DNA from 3 places in the Pseudarthrobacter sp. 1C304 genome. Region 2 is predicted to be linked to each of the others. Evidence: riboswitches for the same ligand, from Rfam matches in the RefSeq annotation. Region 2 holds a riboswitch; each other region holds the start of a gene.
The links. A riboswitch is a leader RNA that binds a small molecule or an ion and turns the genes downstream of it on or off. The one in region 2 is predicted to bind S-adenosylmethionine.
Positions count from the first base shown of each region.

Region 1: linked by a shared signal. The riboswitch ahead of ACTWQD_RS15915 (DUF1737 domain-containing protein) and the one ahead of metX (homoserine O-acetyltransferase MetX) in region 2 are both predicted to bind S-adenosylmethionine.
Region 3: linked by a shared signal. The riboswitch ahead of ACTWQD_RS04320 (aminotransferase class V-fold PLP-dependent enzyme) and the one ahead of metX (homoserine O-acetyltransferase MetX) in region 2 are both predicted to bind S-adenosylmethionine.

Region 1 covers NZ_JBQQCH010000009.1:143,041-146,305, reverse strand. Annotated here, with positions in the region: gene ACTWQD_RS15925 (O-succinylhomoserine sulfhydrylase) at 1-785, opposite strand, end outside; gene ACTWQD_RS15920 (rhodanese-like domain-containing protein) at 786-1,208, opposite strand; gene ACTWQD_RS15915 (DUF1737 domain-containing protein) at 1,205-1,474, opposite strand; SAM riboswitch class IV at 1,529-1,643, opposite strand; gene ACTWQD_RS15910 (aminodeoxychorismate lyase) at 1,804-2,763, opposite strand; gene cls (cardiolipin synthase) at 2,856-3,265, shown strand, end outside.
Region 2 covers NZ_JBQQCH010000004.1:149,913-153,177, reverse strand. Annotated here, with positions in the region: gene ACTWQD_RS10190 (bifunctional o-acetylhomoserine/o-acetylserine sulfhydrylase) at 1-989, shown strand, start outside; SAM riboswitch class IV at 1,065-1,180, shown strand; gene metX (homoserine O-acetyltransferase MetX) at 1,192-2,343, shown strand; gene ACTWQD_RS10180 (MFS transporter) at 2,527-3,265, shown strand, end outside.
Region 3 covers NZ_JBQQCH010000002.1:52,152-55,416, forward strand. Annotated here, with positions in the region: gene hisN (histidinol-phosphatase) at 1-23, shown strand, start outside; gene ACTWQD_RS04315 (glutamyl-tRNA reductase) at 130-1,485, shown strand; SAM riboswitch class IV at 1,551-1,664, shown strand; gene ACTWQD_RS04320 (aminotransferase class V-fold PLP-dependent enzyme) at 1,699-3,177, shown strand.

The sequences.
Region 1 (3,265 bases), on a different contig from region 2:
ATGGTCTCCAGCCCCTTGGCCAGCACCCACGCGTTGAACGCCGAGAGCGCCGGGCCGGTGTGGCGCATCAGTTGCTTGACCGGGCCCTCGATGAACTCCTTGGTGCCCAGAATCGCTCCGCCGAGGACCCGTCCCTGGCCGTCGATGTGCTTGGTGCCGGAGTAGACCACCACGTCCGCGCCGAGCTCCCCGCAGCGCTGCAGCAGGGGAGTGGCAAAGACGTTGTCCACCACCACGGTGGCGCCGGCCGCGTGCGCCAGTTCGCTCACGGCGGCGATGTCCACGATCTCCTGCATGGGGTTCGACGGCGACTCGAAGAAGACCGCCGTCGTGGGTTCCGCCAGCGCCGCACGCCACTGCTCCAGGTCCGGGCCGTCCACAAAGACCGTCTCCACGCCCCAGCGCGGAAGGATCTCGTTGAGGATCACAAAGCACGAGCCGAACAGCGAGCGGGCCGCGACCACCCGGTCGCCGGCGGCCAGGAGGGCGCCGAGGGCGGTGAACACCGCGGACATGCCGGAGGCGGTGGCGAAGCAGGCTTCGGTGCCCTCGAGCAGCCGGAGCCGTTCCTGGAAGGTGGCCACCGACGGGTTGCCGTAGCGGGAGTAGACGAAGCGTTCGTCCTCGCCGGTGAAGGCGCGTTCCGCGGCGGCCGCGGACTCGTAGACGAAGCCTGAGTTGAGGAAGATCGGCTCGGCCGTCTCCTGAAAGCTGGTGCGGTCGAGCCCGCCGCGGACCGCCTGGGTGTCGGCGCTCCAGCCGGCGGCGTCAGGGTTGAAGCTCACTTAGTGCTTTCCGAGGTTGGTGGGCAGGCCGCGGTTCTTCCAGCCGTTGACCGTGCGGTCGCCGTGCCGGTCCGGTTCGCCTTCGAAGCCTTCAAGGACGTTGTAGGAGGTGAAGCCGGCCTCCGTCGCGGCGATGGCGGCGGCCACGGACCGGGCGCCCGAACGGCACAGGAAGACCAGTTCCGTGCCCTGGTCCTCGGGGGCCTGCTGCTTCAACTGCCGCTTCAGCTGTTCTGCGAACTGGGTGTTGGGGATGCCGCCGGCCAGGTTCCACTGGATAAAAAGGGGGTCGTTGCGCGTCGCTTTTGTGTCAGGCATGCCGATGTGCGCCCATTCACCCTCGGTGCGCACGTCCACCAAGATGGCGCCGTCCTCCAGCTTGGCCCACGCCTCCTGCGGGGTGAGGTCCCCGGCGTAGCTCACGCGTGGCCCTCGCCGTCGAACTCAAGATCGTCCACGGCATTGGCGACGGCGGCGTCGGCACTCGCGATCGCCGCCGGCAGCACCACGGCCTGGGCCACGATGACGCTGAGGCCGTTGTACGTGGCGGACGGGCTGCCGTGCAGCACGTAGCCCTCGGCCAGGGCGGCCGAGACGCGCTCGCAGAACGCCCGGTCATCGGGGCCGGTAAACAGGCGGTACGCCAGCTTCTCCTCGGCGGGTCCTGCGGGGGACGGGGCTGGTGCCACGCCGTTTCTATTACTGGAACCAGCGGGTGCGTCAGGCATGACGGATCTCCTTTTCTCTCACGCTTGCAGCTCGAATGGTCGATATGCCGAGTATTCACCTGAGGCACCCCGCCGCGAAAGGGAGGGTTGCCGACCGGCCAGTCAGGGCTTGGCGCCGGTTCTCATTACTCTCCACGAACGTAACACCTGCGACGCGGGCCGGCACCGCCGCAGCCGTCATCTTAAGTAACGGTCCCCGGCCTAACAGCAACGCGGGGTCACCTACGGCCCATCAGGAGGCCCCGGATGGGCGCCAAGTGACCCCGCGTTGCTTTGGAAGGCGGGGAGGGCTACTCGATGGTGGCGTAGAGCGCGTTGAGCTCCTCTGTGAGCTGCCGGCGGAGTTCCGGCGTGCCGATCTCCTTGCCGTCGATGTGGTTCACCGGTGCCAGCAGCCGGATGCTCGAGATCAGCCAGACGGCGTCGGCGTCGAACAGGTCGCGGGGTTCCAGCGGGCCGTAGCCCAGTTCCCAGCCGGCTGCTTTGGCCGCGGTGAACAGCGCCCCTTGCGACGTGCCGGGCAGAATGCCGCTGTCCAGCTGCGGGGTGATGAGGCGCCGGATGGTGCGGACCCCGCCGGCTCCGTCGTCAGAGGTCTCCAGGTGCGCCAGCAGCACGGTCGACGTCGGGCCCTCCAGAACCCGCCCGTCCGCCGAGGTGAAAATGACGTCGTCCGCGCCGTGGGCATGCGCGTACCGGAGCGCGGCCATGTTGACGGCGTAGGACAGGGTCTTGGCGCCCAGGAGCAGCCAGGGGGCGCGCTCGCCGACCTCGCTGTCGTACCCGCGGTCCAGCAGGATGACGTCGACGCCGGTTTCACGCTGCCGTCTGCCTGCCGGGCTGGTGGCGGAAGCCTGGACCCAGCACGTGGGTGAGCCGCCTTCGACGCCGCGGGTCACCAGCAGCTTGACCACCAGCTCGTCGTCGGCCGCCGCACCGGCCGCGGGTGCGGATTGGCTGCGGTACTCGCTGATGGCCGTGGCAATGGCGCGGCGCCAGGCGTCCTGCGCCGGGATGTCGAGCTCCAGCACCCGCGCGGATCCGGCCAGCCGGTCCAGGTGTGCCTGGAGTTTGCGGGGCTGCCCGCCGACGGCCAGCAGCGACTCGAAAACACCGTCGCCGCGGGTGGCGCCCTGGTCCGTCGCCATCAGCTGCGGCTTGGAGGAATCGGCCAGCCGGCCGTCCTGGAACGCGGGGTCGAGGAAGACCAGGACCGTGGCGGGGGCAGGGGCGGCAGCAGCAGGCGTCATGGCTTCAGCTTAGTGCGGCGGCGACGGGTTAGGATTTGAAAGTTGCCCGTTCCGGAACTGTTCCGCGGGTCTGGAACTTGAGGGGTTCGCCTGTGCTGTGGCCGTTTTCGCTGGCGGGGTCGCTCCCGTCCTGGGTGATCCTGATCCTCGCCGTTATCGACCTGGCCATCCGGGTGCTGGCGCTGGGCATTATTCCGGGAAACCGCCGCCCCACCACGGCCATGGCGTGGCTGCTGATCATTTTCTTCGTTCCGGCCGTGGGCCTGGTCCTGTTCCTGCTGTTCGGCAACTTCCGGCTCTCCCGCAAGCGCCGGGCGCAGCAGGAAGCCGTGAACACCCGCGTCCGCGCCGGCACCTCCCAGCTGGCAGCGCCGGAAAGCCAATACGATGGCCCCGAATGGGTGGCGTCCGCGGCCGAACTGAACAAGACTCTGGGCTCGCTGCCCATGGTGGACGGCAACGAAGTGGAGCTCCTGCCGGGCTACCCGGACTCGATCAAGGC
Region 2 (3,265 bases):
TCTACGGCGGCACCTACAACCTGCTGGCACACACGCTGAAGAAGTTCGGCATCTCCGTAACCTTCGTCGAGGACCCGGACAACCTGGCGCAGTGGCGCGACGCCGTGCAGCCCAACACCAAGCTGTTCTTCGGCGAGGTGGTCTCCAACCCCCGCCAAGACGTGCTGGACATCGGGGGCATCTCGGCGGTGGCGCACGGGGCCGGCGTTCCGCTGATCGTGGACAACACCCTCTCCACGCCGTACCTCATCCGGCCGATCGAGTGGGGCGCGGACATCGTGGTGCACTCCGCCACCAAGTACCTCGGCGGCCACGGCGCCGCCATTGCGGGCGTCATTGTGGACTCCGGCAACTTCGACTTCGGCAGGGACCCGGAGCGGTTCCCCGGCTTCAATACCCCGGACCCCACCTACAACGGGCTGGTCTACGCCCGGGACCTCGGCGCGGACGGGGCCCTTGGCGCCAACCTCTCCTTCATCCTCAAAGCCCGCGTCCAGCTGCTGCGCGACCTTGGCTCGGCGGTCTCGCCGTTCAACGCCTTCCTGATCGCCCAGGGCATCGAGACCCTGAGCCTGCGCATGGAACGGCACGTCGCCAACGCCACCCGGGTGGCTGAATGGCTCGAGGCCAGGGACGACGTCGAATCGGTCGCCTATGCGGGGCTGCCATCGAGCCCCTGGTACGAACGCGGGCGCCAGTACGGCCCCCGGGGCACCGGCGCCGTCGTGGCCTTCAACCTCGCCGGGGGAGCGGAGGCAGGCAAACGCTTCGTCGATGCCCTGGAGCTGCACTCCCACGTGGCGAACATCGGCGACGTGCGCTCGCTGGTCATCCACCCGGCGTCGACCACCCACAGCCAGCTCTCGGCGGAACAGCAGGCGGTGGCCGGGGTGACCCCGGGCCTCGTCCGGCTCTCCGTCGGCCTGGAACACATCGACGACATCCTGGCCGACCTCGAAGCCGGGTTCCGGGCAGCCAAGGACGCCTAGGCCGGGAGGGGGCAGCCGTCACATGGAAGTCACAATCTTCGCCACATCGCCGCCCTCTTTCGTAAACTCAGTGCAGGTCATGAGTGCCAGCGACAGCCCCGGCTTGCTGGCCGGCAACCCTCCATTTGCGGCGGGGTGCCCCGGGTGAAGACCTGGCCTGCCGGTCAGCTGACGGTGGGCAAGCGCGAAGTTAGGTCTACACATGACGATTGCCGCCACCCGCCAGGGTGCCCCTGCCAGCACCACCACCGCCCTCCCCGCCACAGCGGCGCCGGACGGCACAGTCCAGTACGTCCGGATCGGCGACCTGGAGCTTGAATCCGGTGCCCGGCTGCCGGACGTCACGCTGGCCTACGAAACCTGGGGAACCCTCAACCCGGAGGCCACCAACGCGGTCCTGATCGAACACGCCCTGACGGGGGATACCCACGTCACGCGCGGCGCCAGCGAGGAGCCGGGCTGGTGGGAGCAGCTGGCCGGCCCCGGCGCCCCCGTGGACACGGACAAGTACTTCGTCGTCTCGATCAACATTCTGGGCGGCTGCTACGGCTCCACCGGGCCGTCGACGGCGGCGCCGGACGGCCGGCCCTGGGGCTCCCGGTTCCCGCTGGTCACCCTGCGGGACACGACGGCGGCCGAGGCCAGGCTCGCCGATGCCCTCGGAATCCGCGCCTGGCACGCCGTGCTGGGCGGCTCGCTGGGCGGGGCCCGGGCCCTCGAATGGGCCGTCAGCTATCCGGACCGGGTGCGGCGCTGCGGCGTTTTTTCGGTGGGCGCCAGCAGCACCGCCGAGCAGATTGCCTTCGCCCAGGCCCAGACCCTGGCCATCCGGCAGGACCCGAACTTCAACGGCGGGGACTACTACGGCGGGCAGCAGCCGGAAGCGGGCCTGGCCCTGGCCCGGCGGATAGCGCATATCACTTACCGCTCCGCCGCGGAGCTGGACGGACGGTTCGGCCGGAAGGCCCAGGGCGCGGAGGCCCCGCTGGAAGCCGGCTCCCTCGCCGGGCGCGGGCGCTACCAGGTGGAGAGCTACCTCGACCACCAGGGCAACAAGCTGGTCCGCCGCTTCGATGCGAACAGCTACATTGCCATCACCGAGGCCCTGATGAGCCACGACGTCACCCGCGGCCGCGGCCCCCTTGCGAAGGCACTGGCCCCGGCGACGGCGCAATTCCTGCTGGCCGCCGTCGACTCGGACCGGCTGTATTTTCCCGCGCAGACCCGCGCGCTGGCCGACGCGCTGCCGGGCGAGGTGGCCGTGCACACCATCGAGGCGCCGATCGGGCACGACGGCTTCCTGACCGAGATCGGCCAGCTCAGCAGCCAGCTCAGGCAGCACTTCTTCGGCTAGCCGGGCGTGTGCCGCCGGGGCGCACGTGTGCAATTTTGCAGATGGGCTCTGCACTAATGGCCGTTGAGGCCCAGGGCGTGAGCGTCCATACTCGTTGGGAATGATGCCCCAGTGTCACAAATCACAGGTATCCCATTGCCCAGAGTTCCATAGGGCGTCGACGGAGACGCCAAAGGAGTCGAAATGAGTACGCAAAACGCCGCCGCCAGGCGTCCGGAAGAGGAAGACGTCAAAGCGTCCGGCCTCAAAAAAGTAGTAACGGCCTCCATGGCCGGCACCGTGGTCGAGTGGTATGAATTCTTCCTCTACGCCTCCGCCGCCACCCTGGTCTTCGGCAAGATCTTCTTCCCGAACTCCGGCACCGAACTGGACGGCATCATCGCCGCGTTCCTGACCTACGCCGTCGGCTTCGTTGCACGCCCCATCGGCGGCATTGTCTTCGGCCACTTCGGCGACAAGTTCGGCCGCAAGCAGCTGCTCCAGCTCAGCATCATCCTGGTGGGCGTCTCCACCTTCCTGATGGGCTGCCTCCCCACCTTCCAGCAGATCGGCTACTGGGCTCCGGCCCTCCTGGTCTTCCTGCGCTTCGCCCAGGGCTTCGCCGTCGGCGGCGAATGGGGCGGCGCTGTCCTCCTCGTCGCCGAGCACAGCCCCAGCAAGTCCCGCGGCTTCTGGGCCAGCTGGCCGCAGTCCGCCGTTCCGCTGGGCAACCTGCTCGCCACCGGCGTGCTGTTCACACTCTCCGCCACCCTGTCCTCCGCTGACTTCCTCAGCTGGGGCTGGCGCGTGGCCTTCTGGCTCTCCGCCGTGATCGTCCTGGTGGGCTACTACATCCGCACCAAGGTCACCGACGCCCCCATCTTCCTGGAGGCCCAGAAGGAAGTTACCGAAGAGAAGAAGGGCTACGGCGTCGCCGAAGTGT
Region 3 (3,265 bases), on a different contig from region 2:
CGGGACTGGACGACCTCCTCTAGCTCACCACCTCCAAGGATTCCCCAACCTCCCCATAGGAGCCTGTCCTCGACGGCGGCCCCACAGCCCGCCGCCAAGGTAGGGCATCTTTTTGGGAGGAGAGCAGCCTTGTCTGACACCGTTCACGCCCCGGTCCGCGGCGCTGCCGCAACAGCCGGGGCAGCCGGGGCACCCGGAACCGGGCCGGCGCTGCTGGTGCTGGTGGCGAAGTACCGGGACCTGGACCTCGAATCAGCCGCGGCCCTGCACGCGGCGGCCGCCGGGCTCGCACCGCACCTTGTCGCCGGCAGCACAGCCGTGGCCGCGTCCGTGGTCCTCGCCACCTGCAACCGGTTCGAAATCTACTGCGATGTCACCGCCGCGGCGGCGCGTGCGGCCGCCCGGGCAGATGTCCTCGGCGCGATCCACCGCTGCTCGGGGCTGCCCCGGAACCTCGTGTCGGCCCTCTTCGGGGAACTCCAAGGGGCCGCGGCCGCCGAACATCTTTTGGCCGTGGCCGCCGGCCTGGACTCGGTGGTGGTGGGTGAACGCGAGGTGGCCGGCCAGGTCCGGCGGGCGCTGGCCGCGGCGCAGGCCGCCGGAACGTCCAGCGGCCGGCTGGACCGGCTGTTCCAGGCCGCATCCCGCACGGCAAAGGACGTGGGGGCGCAGACGGCACTCAGCAGCGCAGGCGCCTCCATCGCCTCCGTTGCCCTGGACCTAGCCGCCGGGACCAGGCCGTCCGGGATCGCGGGGGCGTCCACCGTCCTCGTCGGAACGGGCGCCTATGCCGGCTGCCTGGCGGAACTGCTGAGGAACCGGAAATGCTCCGCCGTCTCCGTCTTCTCCCACTCCGGCCGCGCAGAGGCCTTCGCCGCGGCCAGGGGCGGCCGCGCACTCTCCGCCAGCGACCTGCCCACGGCAGTTGCCAACGCCGACCTCCTCATCGGCTGCAGCGGGGCGGGAGCCCGCATCGACGCCGCCGCCCTCGGCCGGTGGCGCGCGGACGCGGCGCATCCCCTCACCGTCATCGACCTGGCACCCAGCCATGACTTTGACCCCCGCATGGCGGACCTGCCCGGGGTGGAGGTCATCACGCTGGACTCGGTCCACCGCAGCGCTCCCCCGGCGGACGCCGAGGCCCTCCGCTCAGCCCGGGCGCTGGTCCGGCAGGCCGCCTGCCGTTTCAACGAACTGGACGCCGTCCGCGGGGCGGATGCCGCCGTCGTCGCCCTGCGCGGGCACCTCGAGGGGCTCCTCCGCAGCGAAATGGATCGCGTCAGCACACGGCACGGCGGGGACGTCCCGGCGGAGGAGGTTAACCGCGCCCTGCGGCACCTGGTGCGGCGGCTGCTGCATGCCCCGACGCTGCGCGCCCGGGAACTCGCCGCCGCCGGCCGGCAGGACGATTACACGGCGGCGCTGGACGCGCTGTTCGGCCTCAGCATTGCGGCCGCCGCGCAGACGCCGGGGGTTCCGGCGTAACAAACCGCTTCATAATCAGAGCGCGCCTTTCCGCCGGAAGAGCGATTGTCCTAGGCTCGAGAACAGGTCACGAGTGCCAGCGCTAAACCCCGGTTTGCTGGCCGGCAACCCTCCATTCGCGGTGGGGTGCCCCGGGTGACGACCTGGCCGGTCCGGAGCGGACCCGGCAAGCGCGGATCCCCGGTGCGTGGGGTCCTTTTCCAGCGAGGTCCCATGACTACTGCCACTTTCCCTGCCCCTGCCGCACTCCAGGCCGGCGGCCTTGCCCCGTCCGATGCGCGGTTCGACGTCGCCCGCCAGCCGCTCGCCGCTGTCACCGGGGCCGAGATCCAGGCACCGCTGATCCAGGGCGGCCACGTCCGGTACGCCAACCTGGACTACGGCGCGTCCGCCCCGGCCCTGTCCGTCGTCTCGGCCTACCTCAACGAGATCCTGCCCTACTACGCCAGCGTCCACCGCGGGGCCGGCTACGCCTCCCAGATCAGCACCTCCGTCTACGAAAACGCCCGCACGACCGTCCGCGACTTCGTGGGCGGGCGGCCGGACGATGCGGTGATCTTCACCCGGAACACCACCGATTCCCTGAACCTGCTGGCTGGCTGCCTTCCCGCCGCCGGCGGCGGTGAGCCCACCGGGGAGGTGCTGTACCTCGACATCGAACACCATGCCAACCTCCTGCCCTGGCAGCGGGTGCCGCACCGCAGCGTCATCGCCGCGCCGACCCTCGCCGGGACGCTGGAACTGCTCCGCGGCGAACTCGCCCACGGCGGCGTCAGTCTCCTGGCCGTCACCGGCGCCTCCAACGTCACCGGCGAGGTCCTGCCGGTCCGGGCCCTGGCCGCCCTGGCCCATGAGTACGGCGCCCGGATCGTCGTGGACGCCGCACAACTGGCCCCGCACCGGCGGATCGACATTGCCGCGGACGACGTCGACTACCTCGCCTTCTCCGGCCACAAGCTCTACGCGCCGTTCGGTGCGGGGGTCCTGGTGGGCCGTCCCGACTGGCTGGACGCCGGCACCCCGCACCTGGCCGGCGGCGGCGCCGTGCAGGACGCCCGCCTCGACACCGTCAGCTGGACCACGGGCCCGGCCCGGCACGAAGGGGGCTCACCCAATGTGCTGGGCGCCGCCACGCTGGCCCGGGCCACCCAGGTGGTGGCCGGCCTGGACCAGGACCAGTGGCACGCGCACGAGAACGCCATCCGGTCCTTCCTGGTCGAGGGCCTCGACCGGATCGACGGGGTGACGGTCCACCAGATCTTTTCGGACAGCGCCACCTTCGATGCGCCGGCAGGCAGTGGTCCCGCCAGTGGTCCCGGTAACGGGCCGGGCACGGGCACGATCGGCGTCGTCAACTTCTCCGTGGCAGGCTACGATGCCGGCCTGGTGGCGGCGTACCTGTCGGCGGAACACGGCATCGGCCTGCGCGACGGCCGGTTCTGCGCCCACCCCCTGCTCCGGCGCCTGGGACTTCCCTCCGGCTCCCTGCGGGCCAGCTTCGGGCTCGGGTCCCGGCTGGAGGACGCCCAGCGGCTGCTCGCGGGGATCCAGGAACTGCGGCAGTCCGGCCTCGGCTGGGACTACGTGGTGGACTCCGGGCGCTGGGTGCCCGCCAACGACACCCGCAGCTACCCGCACTGGGCGCCCAACACACCCGGGACGGCCGGCGCCGCCCCCTGCTCGCAAAACTGACACCCCGCAGGCTGATGTTCCCGCGGTATGACCGCCGTTCCATGGCAGGGTGTGAAAAAGGTGCGGTAAATTCGAAAGGTACCCATCC